Regions from separate parts of the Pantoea sp. X-Soil-ISGK-259 genome, predicted to be linked through region 2. Evidence: predicted binding sites of a transcription regulator. Region 2 holds the regulator's gene; each other region holds the start of a gene.
What was found. The regulator PurR, encoded in region 2, represses purine synthesis genes. The targets are predictions, from matches to a motif close to CANGCAAACGTTTGCNTG.
Positions count from the first base shown of each region.

Region 1: a site for PurR is predicted at 1,159-1,176, ahead of glyA (serine hydroxymethyltransferase). Genes of this name have one in related genera too.
Region 3: a site for PurR is predicted at 1,452-1,469, ahead of purL (phosphoribosylformylglycinamidine synthase). Genes of this name have one in related genera too.
Region 4: a site for PurR is predicted at 1,976-1,993, ahead of purE (5-(carboxyamino)imidazole ribonucleotide mutase). Genes of this name have one in related genera too.

Region 1 is NZ_AP035986.1:3,026,474-3,029,589, reverse strand. Features, by position in the region: gene hmpA (NO-inducible flavohemoprotein) at 1-961, opposite strand, end outside; gene glyA (serine hydroxymethyltransferase) at 1,288-2,541, shown strand; gene AC6I77_RS14310 (3-phenylpropionate MFS transporter) at 2,670-3,116, shown strand, end outside.
Region 2 is NZ_AP035986.1:1,764,872-1,767,987, reverse strand. Features, by position in the region: gene AC6I77_RS08220 (C40 family peptidase) at 1-742, shown strand, start outside; gene cydH (cytochrome bd-I oxidase subunit CydH) at 786-875, opposite strand; gene purR (HTH-type transcriptional repressor PurR) at 1,157-2,182, shown strand; gene punR (DNA-binding transcriptional activator PunR) at 2,179-3,084, opposite strand.
Region 3 is NZ_AP035986.1:3,037,277-3,040,392, forward strand. Features, by position in the region: gene purL (phosphoribosylformylglycinamidine synthase) at 1-1,366, opposite strand, end outside; gene mltF (membrane-bound lytic murein transglycosylase MltF) at 1,633-3,090, shown strand; gene tadA (tRNA adenosine(34) deaminase TadA) at 3,087-3,116, opposite strand, start outside.
Region 4 is NZ_AP035986.1:1,030,678-1,033,793, forward strand. Features, by position in the region: gene ybbP (putative ABC transporter permease subunit YbbP) at 1-240, shown strand, start outside; gene purK (5-(carboxyamino)imidazole ribonucleotide synthase) at 324-1,388, opposite strand; gene purE (5-(carboxyamino)imidazole ribonucleotide mutase) at 1,385-1,891, opposite strand; gene lpxH (UDP-2,3-diacylglucosamine diphosphatase) at 2,022-2,738, opposite strand; gene ppiB (peptidylprolyl isomerase B) at 2,738-3,116, opposite strand, start outside.

The sequences.
Region 1 (3,116 bases), 1.3 Mb from region 2:
CACTGATAAAATCGGCGAGCTGCGCGCCAGTGGCACCGACTTCCTCGCCAAACGCATGCTGTTTGCCGTTCTCTGCGGCGTGCAGCCAGCTGACCGGTGCGCGATGCTCGCTGGCTGCCAGTGAATGCAGCATCGCCAGCATCGGCGTCTGACCCACGCCCGCAGAGATAAGTGCGACTGGCGTGCCAGAATCGACCTCCAGGAAGAAGTCGCCGTGCGGTGCGGCGAGCATCAGCTCATCACCCACTTTGCCATGCTGATGCAGCCAGCCGGAGACCGTGCCCTGCGCTTCGCGTTTCACCGCAATACGATACGCTTTACCGTTGCTGAGATGCGTCAGTGAGTACTGACGAATCTGGTGATGCTCGAAGCTGGCAGGCTGCAGGTGTACTGTCAGATACTGACCCGGTTTAAAAGCGGCTACCGGGCCGCCATCCACCGGCGTGAAGGTAAAGCTTTTAATGACCTCGCTCTGCTGCTCAACTGCGCTGATGCGAAACGCGCGGGTGCCACGCCAGCCGCCGGTTTGCTGCGCTGTGGCCTGATAGATCTCTTCTTCCCGATTGATGAACACATCCGCCAGGATGCCATAGGCCTGGCCCCACGCAGCCAGCGCCTCGTCACCGGGATTCAGCAATTCTTTGATGGTCGCCAGCAGATTTTCACCGACGATGGCGTATTGGGCAGGCTGAATATTCAGGCTGGTGTGTTTCTGCGCGATTTTTTCTACCGCAGGCAGCAGCACGGCCAGATTCTCCAGATTCGCGCCATAGGCGCAGATAGCGTTGAACAACGCTTCGCGCTGATCGCCATTGCGCTGGTTATTCATATTGAAGACGTTTTTGAGTTCAGGGTGGTGCGACAGCATACGGTCATAGAAGTGTGCGGTAAGCTTTGGACCGCAGGCGGCTATGGCAGGCAGCGTCGATTTAACGGTGGCGATGGTGTGTGCATCAAGCATATCAATGGCCTCTTATTAAACATGTATTATAAATGCATGTTATAGCCGCCTTGCCTGTGGTGTAAATAACCCGGGAAACTTTCTGGCTCCCCATGTGGCAACTTTTTGGTGCATCAACAGACGCCGCCGTCACATCGTTGAGAAAAAATGTGACGGGTGAACAGGCTAAAAAGGTGTAAAAAAGCGCTGCCAGTCGCCAGCCAATCGTTTGCGTAAAAAGAGGCGGTTCACCCTACCTTCACCTGTTAAAACGGTTTACACTGTTGGCCTTCGCCCCTGAAGGGGGGTAAATACCGTCAGAAAGTTAGCTGAGTCAGGAGATCCGGATGTTAAAGCGTGATATGAACATTGCCGATTACGATGCCGAGTTGTGGCAGGCAATGGAGCAGGAGACAGTGCGTCAGGAAGAGCACATTGAACTGATTGCTTCTGAAAACTACACCAGCCCGCGTGTTATGCAGGCACAGGGTTCTCAGCTCACCAATAAATACGCTGAAGGCTATCCGGGCAAACGTTACTACGGCGGCTGTGAGTACGTTGATATCGTTGAGCAGCTGGCGATTGACCGCGCAAAAGCGCTGTTTGGTGCTGATTACGCTAACGTGCAGCCACACTCAGGTTCACAGGCTAACTTCGCTGTTTATACGGCGCTGCTTCAGCCGGGCGATACTATCCTCGGGATGAACCTGGCGCACGGTGGACACCTGACTCACGGCTCACCGGTTAACCTGTCTGGCAAACTCTATAACGTGGTTGCTTACGGTATCGATGAGACCGGAAAAATCAATTACGACGAGCTGGCTGAACTGGCGAAAACCCACAAGCCAAAAATGATCGTTGGCGGCTTCTCAGCTTACTCTGGCGTCTGCGACTGGGCGAAAATGCGTGAAATCGCGGATAGCGTGGGTGCCTGGCTGTTTGTCGATATGGCCCACGTTGCCGGCCTGATTGCCGCAGACGTTTATCCAAGCCCGATTCCCCATGCGCACGTCGTGACCTCCACCACCCACAAAACGCTGGCGGGTCCGCGCGGTGGTATCATTCTGGCTAAAAACGGCGACGAAGATTTCTACAAGAAACTGAACTCTGCTGTCTTCCCGGGCGGCCAGGGCGGTCCTCTGATGCACGTTATCGCGGGTAAAGCGGTTGCCTTCAAAGAGGCGATGGAGCCGGAGTTCAAAACCTATCAGCAGCAGGTGGCAAAAAATGCCAAAGCGATGGTTGAAGTGCTGATTGAGCGTGGCTATGACATCGTTTCCGGTGGCACCTATAACCATCTTTTCCTGATCGATCTGGTGAGCAAAAACCTGACCGGTAAAGAAGCGGATGCCGCGCTGGGCCGTGCCAACATCACGGTTAACAAGAACAGCGTACCGAACGACCCGAAAAGCCCGTTTGTGACGTCGGGTATCCGTATCGGTACACCTGCCGTTACGCGTCGTGGCTTCAACGAAGCAGACGTGCGTGAGCTGGCTGGCTGGATCGCTGATGTACTGGATAACGTCAATGACGAAGCCACCATTGAGCGCACCAAAAAGAAAGTGCTGGATATCTGCAGCCGTCTGCCGGTCTATGCTTAATCGCTAACCTGTTGTAAGACAGCACAAAAAGGATGGCAATTGCCATCCTTTTTTATTGCCTGCTCCGCAGTGCTCTGCCAGAGTAACGCCTGTTTATGCTGCCTGGCAGCAAACTTACTGGAGGGAATATGGCAATCGGCTCCGCCAGATGGCTCGGATTGGGCTACTTCACTTACTTCTTCTGTTACGGCATCTATCTGCCATTCTGGGGCGTGTGGCTGAAAGGCACCGGCCTGGATGCTGAAAAGATTGGCCTGCTGCTCGGATGTGGCATGGTCGCGCGCTTTGTCGGCAGTCTGCTTATCGCTTCTCAGGTCAAAAATCCATCACGGTTGATTACGGCGCTGCGCCTGCTGGCGCTGATGACCTGTCTGTTCGCCGCCGGTTTCTGGGTGGGCGAGCAGTGGATGTGGCTGCTTACCGTGATGATTGGCTTTAACCTCTTTTTCTCACCGCTGGTTCCCCTCAGCGATGCGCTGGCCGCCACCTGGACACAGCAGATTGGGCTGGCATACGGGCCGGTCAGGCTGTGGGGCTCGCTGGCCTTTGTCATCAGCTCGGCGTTAACCGGCGTG
Region 2 (3,116 bases):
GCCGCACACGCCGGTGAACGTCAGTACGCATAAAGCAGAAAAAAAGAGTGCGCGCGACGATGAACGCCGCAAACGTCGCCAGGTAAAAACGGTGACGAAAAAGACTCGCCTCAGCCCTGTTCAAAAACTTAAAACGAAAAAACAGAAAAAAGTCGAACTCACTGCCAAACAGACGCCTGCTAAGAAGACCTCGCTTAAAACCGCCCGTATAAGCAAAAGCCAGCAAAAGAACAAAGAGAAGAAACGCTATGGCCATCAGCGCCTGCTAAAAACCGCTGAGGTCACCACCAGCGAGCCGGGCACGATTAAAATGAGCAAATCCCACCGTCAGCGTTATCAGAAGGCTCGCGAAACCGCGATGACCAAACTGATGGGCCAGCTGGGTAAACCCTACCAGTGGGGCGGCACTTCGCCGCATACCGGCTTCGATTGCAGCGGCCTGGTCTGGTACGCCTATAAAGATCTGGTGAAGTTTAAGATTCCGCGTACCGCTAATGAGATGTATCACCTGCGTGACGCCGCACCCATCAAGCGTGAGTCGCTGGAGAAAGGCGATCTGGTCTTCTTCCGTATTAATGGTCGCGGTACAGCGGATCACGTTGGCGTGTACCTGGGAGATGGCAAGTTTATCCAGTCACCGCGTACCGGAAAAGACATTCAGATTAGCGCATTAGGGGAAGATTACTGGCAGCGTCATTACATTGGTGCCCGTCGTGTGATGACGCCGAAAACCATACGCTAACCAGAAAACAGTCGTAAAAAGCCGGGAGATTCCCGGCTTTTTTTTAGTGCAGAATGGCGGTAAAACTAAAGGCTACAATCATCAGCAGACAGCCCGCAGTCGTCATTAAAGCCAGTTTAAGATCGGTACTCATTGTTTGCTCCTTAGTCACACAATTTGTGGGGATATCGCATTTTCCCACAGGGCCCGGTAAAAATCTCGTTTTATCCGTTCAGCCTTGTTAGAATCCCGCCTTTGTTGCGCAACGCGCGCAATCCTGATTCCGTTTGCGCCGGTTTTCAGGCGTTTTATTTCCGCCAGCGGCCTGTAAACCGGCCAAAAACGCGGCATTTTTGCGGAAAAAACCCTGAGCAGACGCAAACGTTTAACACTACGCTTATCATAGAGTTAGATAAGCACTGGAGTCCGATTTTCATGGCAACAATTAAAGATGTGGCGAAACGCGCTGGCGTCTCAACGACGACGGTTTCGCACGTCATCAATAAAACCCGCTTTGTCGCAGAAGAGACGCGTAACGCGGTCTGGCAGGCGATAAAAGAACTGCACTATTCGCCAAGCGCCGTGGCGCGCAGCCTGAAAGTGAATCACACCAGAACGCTGGGCCTGCTGGCGACCTCCAGCGAAGCCCCCTATTTCGCAGAGATTATTGAAGCGATTGAGAATCACTGTTTTGACAAAGGCTATACGCTGATTCTGGGGAATTCGCATAACGATCTGCAAAAACAGCGCGCCTATCTCAGCATGATGGCGCAGAAGCGTGTCGATGGTCTGCTGGTGATGTGCTCAGAATATCCAGACGACCTGCTGCAGATGCTGGAAGAGAACCGTAACATCCCGATGGTGGTAATGGACTGGGGCGAATCGCGCGCCGACTTCACCGACACGGTTCTGGATAACGCGTTCCAGGGCGGCTATCTGGCAGGACGCTATCTGATTGAACGCGGTCACCGCGACATTGGTGCTATCCCCGGTCAGATGGAGCGTAATACCGGTGGCGGACGTCATGCCGGTTTCCTGAAGGCGCTGGAAGAAGCCAGCATTCAGCCGCGCGCCGAGTGGATTGTCCAGGGTGACTTTGAGCCGGAGTCGGGCTATCAGGCGATGCAGCAGATCCTGTCACAGAAACAGCGCCCGACGGCGGTGTTCTGCGGTGGTGATATCATGGCAATGGGTGCAATTTGCGCCGCCGACGAAATGGGTTTGCGCGTACCGCAGGATATTTCGGTGATCGGTTATGATAATGTGCGCAACGCCCGCTATTTCGCACCGGCCCTGACCACCGTGCATCAGCCTAAAGCTCAGTTAGGTGAAAAAGCGCTGGATATGCTGCTGGACCGCATCACCAGTAAGCGTGAAGTGTCACAGACGATTGAAGTACACCCTACGCTGATTGAGCGCCGCTCGGTGGCCGACGGTCCATTCCGCGACTATCGCCGTTAATCCTCGCTTAACCACTCCTGATTAAGCGTTTGCGCATCACCCAGGTAGCTGAGCAACCAGCCAGTCGCCGGTGATGCGCGATCCTCAGCCCAGCTGACACAGCAGGGACTGTCCGGAAACGCCACCGGCAGAGTCAGTTCAACCAGATCGCCGCTGTCGAGCAGTGGCCTGGCAAGATGACCGGGCACCATCGCCACACACAATCCCGCCTGCACGCACTCCAGCCCGGTTTGCCATTCCGGCACCACCAGCCTGCGCTGGTTATCCAGCGTCCATGTCATTCGGCGCGGCAGTGCGCGTGAAGTATCTTCCAGCACCAGTGACGGCCAGCTACGCAGCGTGTCGTCATCGATCTGGCTCGCCTGCGTCAGGGGATGATCGGGCGCGACCACGCAGCGCCAGTTGAGTGTGCCCATATCGCGAAACGCAAAACGTCCGCCCACCGGAATCGCCTGGGTGGCCCCAATGGCCACTTCTACCCGGCCATCGGCCAGCGCATCCCAGACGCCGTTAAAAACTTCATAACTGATGATCAGCTCCATGTCGGGGAAATGGCGATAGAAATCTTTAACCAGTTGCCGGGTGCGCTGAGGTTTAGCGATACGGTCAACCGCGATGCTGAGCTGACCGCGCCAGCCGTTGGCCAGCTGCTGACACTGTCGTCGTGTGGCTAGCATTTTTTTGATGACGCTGCGCCCTTCACGGACAAAATGCTCGCCTGCCGGAGTCAGTACCACTTCACGGTGCTGACGCTCAAACAGCGGCACCGCCAGCCAACTCTCCAGCTGCCGCACCGTGTAACTGATGGCAGAGGGCACCCGATGTAACTCCTGCGCAGCAGCGCTAAAGCTGCCGCCACGGGCGACTGCGTCAACCACTTCTAATGCATATTCTGACCACATAATCTGCCTTCAAAATTTTTAACAGCAAGCGG
Region 3 (3,116 bases), 1.3 Mb from region 2:
CCATGGATGAGGCCGCGCCGCCGCCCAGGCCGATGTTCATGGCCGGACCGCCCAGCACCACCAGCTTCGCGCCTACGGTGATTTCGCCTTTCTGCACGTGATCGGCACAGATGTTACCGATGCCGCCCGCCAGCATAATCGGCTTATGATAGCCGCGCAGCTCAGTGCCGTTGTGGCTGGTGACCTGCTCTTCATAAGTACGGAAGTAGCCATTCAGAGCCGGACGACCAAATTCATTGTTGAAGGCAGCGCCGCCCAGAGGTCCGTCGGTCATGATCTCCAGTGCGCTGACAATGCGGGCTGGTTTACCGAAGTCCTCTTCCCACGGCTGTTCAAAGCCAGGAATACGCAGGTTAGAGACCGAGAATCCGACCAGGCCCGCTTTTGGCTTGGAGCCGCGACCGGTTGCGCCTTCATCACGGATTTCACCACCAGAACCGGTGGCCGCGCCTGGCCACGGCGAAATCGCCGTTGGGTGGTTGTGCGTTTCCACCTTCATCAGAATGTGCGCAGCTTCCTGATGCCAGCGGTACTCGCTCTCTCCGGCGTCAGCAAAGAAGCGGCCAACCTCTGATCCTTCCATAACGGCGGCGTTATCTTTATAGGCAGAGAGCACGAAGTCCGGCGTCTTCTCCATCGTATTTTTGATCATTTTAAACAGCGACTTTGGCTGTTTCTCGCCGTCGATAATCCAGTCGGCGTTGAAAATCTTGTGACGACAGTGCTCAGAGTTCGCCTGCGCAAACATATAGAGTTCAATGTCGTTGGGGTTACGACCCAGTGCGGTAAACGCCGCCACCAGGTAGTCAATTTCATCGTCTGCCAGCGCCAGACCCAGGGAGATATTGGCCTGCACCAGCGCCTGACGGCCCTCACCCAGCAGATCGACACTTTTCACCGGCTGCGGCGTGTGGTGCGCGAACAACTGCTCAGCCTGCGCCAGGTCACTGAAGACCGTTTCCATCATCCGATCGTGCAGCAGTGTGCCCAGCGTTTGCCACTGCGCTTCGGTCAGCTGGGGAGCCTGTACATAGAAAGCCAGACCACGTTCCAGACGACGGACCTGTGGCAGGCCGCAGTTGTGGGCGATATCGGTTGCTTTGGATGACCAGGGCGAAATGGTACCAGGACGCGGTGTCACCAGCAGCAGACGACCCTGTGGAGCATGTTCAGCAAGAGAGGGACCATATTTCAGCAGACGTTGCAGACGGCTCTGTTCGTCAGCGCTTAAGGGCGTACTGACATCAGCAAAATGGATGTACTCAGCGTAAATATCACTCACCGGCAGATGAGCGTCCTGAAAGCGGGTCAGCAGTTTGTTTACACGAAATGCCGACAGGGCGGGCGAACCACGCAGAATTTCCATTAATAAGTCTCTCGTCAGGGCGCCGGGCGACGCAAATTGGGCGCAACAGGGAAAACGGGGCGTATTATAGAGAAAGCGACCTCGCGACGAAACCGTTTGCGCACAATTTTTGGCGACCCGGATTTGCCTGAAATTTGCGCAAAAGCTGCTATAAAAGTTGCTCAGCGTGATTTTGTTGCGCAAAATGCCCCTCGCTCTGGGAGTTCAAAGAAGATAAATACTGCCTTTAAAAGACAGAGGCCTTAGAGCCAGCGAGAGATAACTATTTGAAACGCCTAAAATTTAATTATCTGTTTATCGGTCTGGTTGCCGTGCTGTTAGCGTTAGCGCTATGGCCATCCATTCCCTGGTATGGGGGGGGGCAGGACCAGATTTCACAGATTAAATCGCGGGGAGTGCTGCGTGTCAGTACCATCAACTCCCCATTGACTTACTACACAGTTAACCAATTACCGGCCGGTATGGACTATGAGCTGGCAAAACGTTTCGCCGATTATCTGGGCGTCAAACTTAAGGTGACGGTTCGTCCTAACCTGAGCGATCTGTTTGATGACCTTGACGATGGCAAAGCCGATGTGCTGGCCGCCGGGCTGAACTATAACAATGAACGCCTGACGCGTTATCAGACCGGGCCAGGTTACTACAATGTTTCGCAGCAGCTGGTCTATCGCGTGGATAAGCCGCGCCCTAAAAACCTCGGTGACTTAAAGGGGCGGCTAACGGTTGCGGCGGGATCGGCTTACCTGTCAACGCTGAAGAGCGCGCGTTCTAATCAGTTTCCCGATCTGGACTGGGCGATCTCCACCGATCAGAGCCCTAAAGCCCTGCTGGAAGCGGTAGCTGATGGCAAGCTCGACTACACCATTGGCGACTCCGTCACCATCGCCCTGTTGCAGCGCATTTATCCGCAGCTGGCGGTCGCGTTCGACGTCACCGATGAAGAGCCGGTGACCTGGTATGTGCGGCACAGCGATGATGACAGCCTGAATGCGGCGATGCTCGACTTCTTTAACGGGATGGGAGAAGAAGGCGCGATGGCGCGGCTGGAGGAGAAATATCTCGGCCACGTCGGCACCTTTGATTATGTCGATACCCGCACTTTCCTGCGGGCCATCGACAATACGCTGCCCGACATCAAACCGCTGTTTGAGAAGTACGCTACCAGCATTGACTGGCGACTGCTGGCAGCGATCTCCTATCAGGAGTCGCACTGGAATCCGCAGGCCACCTCCCCTACCGGCGTACGCGGCATGATGATGCTGACGCGTAACACCGCGGAGAGTCTGGATGTGGGTGATCGTACCGATCCCGAACAGAGCATTCGCGGCGGCAGTCAGTATCTGCAGGATATGATGGCGAAGGTGCCACAGAGCATCCCGGAAGATGAACGTATCTGGTTTGCGCTGGCGGCTTACAACATGGGCTATGCCCATATGCTCGACGTCCGCAAGCTGACGGCACGCCAGGGTGGCGATCCGGACAGCTGGGCGGATGTAAAGCTGCGTCTGCCGATGCTGAGTCAGAAGCGTTACTACACCCAGACGACGTATGGCTACGCCCGAGGGCATGAAGCTTATAACTACGTGGAGAATATCCGCAAGTATCAGCTAAGTCTGGTGGGTTATCTGCAGGAGCAGGAGAAGCGTCTGAAGCAGCAGGCGGAAGCCCAGGCCGAACTGGCGAAGGGCTATCCGGCGGTTGAACCAAAGATCGCGATGAACTAACCCTGGCGCTGCGCCTGACGCAGCGC
Region 4 (3,116 bases), 730 kb from region 2:
ACGCTGTGGTGTGAGTTTGCCCTGCTCGGCGTCGTCTCGGGCGTGGCGGCCGCGATGGGAGCAGAAGCGGCGCTATGGGGATTACAGACAAAGATTTTCGATTTCCCGTGGCAGCCTGACTGGACATTATGGCTGGCACTGCCGTTATGCGGCGCGTTGCTGTTATCGCTGTGCGGTGGCTGGCTTGGGATTCGGTTACTGAAAGGGAAGGCGTTGTTCAGGAAGTTTGATGCGGCATAAGGCAGGGCTGACTAAGGCGGCATGAGGCCGCCTTTAACCTTTATCCGGAACGCCCCAAGAACCCGCAAGCGGGTAACGGGAAACTACAGCTTTTCAACGGCCCAGGCGATGCCGCTGGCGTACTCTTCCGGGAGCAGGGGCACCAGCGCATTGAGTGCTGTTTTGAGCCGCCTTGCATCGCTGTCGGTCAGATTCAGATGACCCACTTTACGGCCCGGTCGCACCTCTTTGTCGTACCAGTGCAGATGCACCAGCGGCTGCTGCAGCCAGTTGAGATTCACATCGGTGCCGATCAGATTAACCATTACCGACGGCGCAAATACCATCGGCTGTGGCAATGCCAGACCAAGAATGGCGCGCAGATGCAGCTCAAACTGGCTGATCGACGCACCGTTCTGCGTCCAGTGACCACTGTTGTGCACGCGGGGCGCCAGCTCATTAATCAGCAGCCCATCAGGCGTAACGAAACACTCCATTGCCATTACGCCAACGTAATTCAGTGCCTGCATAATGGCGCTGAGCATCGATTCAGCCTGCTGCTGCTGAGCCTGGTCTGCCTGCGGAAACGCTACACTGGTGCGCAGAATGCCATCCTGATGCAGGTTATGCGTCAGCGGATAGAATACAACGGTGCCATCGTGACCGCGTGCGCCCACCAGTGAGACTTCACCGGAAAAGTTGATGCCCTGCTCAACGATACATTCGCCGTAACACGCTTCGGGTAGCTGATGCGTCTCATCAGCACGCAGACGCCACTGACCTCGCCCGTCGTAACCGCCGGTGCGGCTTTTCACGATGGCCAGTTCGCCCAGCGAGTCAAACACTGCCGGCCATTCGCTTTTATCGGCCAGCAACTGCCATGGCGCGGTGGCAAGCCCCAGCTGGTCCAGCAGCTGTTTCTGCGTCAGACGATCGGCCAGACGCGGAAAAATATCACGGTTAACAAAGGCCGGATGGCTCGCCAGTTCGCGCGTCAGCGCGGTCTCCGGCCAGCGTTCGATTTCGGCGGTGATCACACTGTCAGCGATGGGCAGGGAAGCAGGATCCGCCTCCAGACCCACCGGATAGACCGCGATCCCCAACGGTTCACCTGCCTGACGCAGCATACGACCCAGCTGGCCGTTGCCCAGTACGCAAACCGGCTTCATGCATCCACCCGCGGATCAGGATGGTTCAGCACCTCATCGGTCTGACTCTGACGCCAGGTCGTCAGGCGTGACGCCAGCCCACTGTCATGCAGCGCCAGAATCTGTGCGGCCAGCAGCGCGGCATTGGCTGCGCCTGCTTTGCCAATCGCCAGCGTTCCGACCGGAATGCCGCGCGGCATCTGCACAATTGAATAGAGGCTATCCACGCCGCTTAGTGCAGCGCTCTGCACCGGTACACCCAGCACTGGCACCAGAGTTTTTGCCGCCAGCATACCTGGCAGATGTGCTGCGCCACCTGCGCCAGCAATAATCACCTGAAAACCGTTATCGGCTGCCGTTTCGGCAAAGCTGAACAGTTTATCCGGGGTACGGTGCGCAGAGACTACTTCAACATGAAAAGGGACGTCCAGGCTGGTGAGGATCTCAGCGGCGAACTGCATGGTGGCCCAGTCACTTCTGGAACCCATAACAATGGCGATGCGGGCCGGGGCGTTGGATGACATGCGGTCAACTCCTGTGAATAGACAAACAGACCTGGCCGGGCGGACAGGTTTTGAAGGGCACCGAGAATAGCATGAGAAGCACGCAAGGAAAACGGTTGCGTCCCGCTAACGTCCGCGAATTAACCGCAGATTAGAAGTCGAAATCGATGAGCTGAATGCCGCTGGCGTCGAGCTGAATCATGGAACCCCGGCTGTGCCAGGCACCCAGCACCGCGCGTTCCGCCGTTTCACCCTGCAGGTTCAGCGTATGAATGGCGGGGCGATGGGTATGACCGTGGATCAACAGCGGCACCTGCTGGCGCAGCATAGCGGCAGTGACTGCCTCCTGGTTTACATCCATGATGGTCTGGGATTTGTGCTGGTTTGCCTGTTTACTGTCGGCGCGCATCCGGGCCGCAATGCGTTTGCGGATCCTCAACGGCAGCGCCAGGAACAGTCGCTGGATCCACGGATTGTGCACTTTGGCACGAAAGCGCAGATAACCCGCATCGTCGGTGCAGAGCGTATCACCGTGCATGATGAGCAGCCGATGGCCGTAGAGCGTCAGTACCTGCTCTTCCGGCAGCAGCGTCATGCCGCTTGCGCGCGCAAAGCGTCGGCCAATCAGGAAATCCCGATTGCCATGGATGAAGAAGACCGGAACCGGGAGGGCGCGCAGGGCGCGGGCAATCTGCTGATGCAGAGGATTGGGATCGTCGTCACCAATCCAGGCTTCGAACAGATCGCCGAGAATATAGAGCGCGTCGCAGTGGGGCGCTTCGCGCTGTAAAAAATGCAGAAAACCGGCGGTAATCGCCGGTTCTTCCTGACACAGATGGAGATCTGCGATAAACAGCGTGCGCGACATTACTCGCTGACGGTCACTTTCTGGATAACGACGTCATCTTTTGGCACATCCTGATGCATGCCGCTGCGGCCAGTAGAGACTGCTTTGATTTTCTCGACCACATCCATGCCTTCAACCACTTCAGCGAACACGCAGTAGCCCCAGCCCTGAACGCTTTCGTCACGGAAGTTCAGGAAGTCGTTGTCAGCTACGTTGATGAAGAACTGTGCGGTGGCAGAGTGCGGCGCAGAAGTACGTGCCATTGCCAGCGTACCTTTGGTGTTTTTCAGACCGTTGTTCGCTTCATTCTGAATTTCGGCTTTGGTTTCTTTCTGCTTCATGCCCGGCTCGAAGCCGCCGCCCTGAATCATAAAGCCGTTGATTACGCGGTGGAAAATG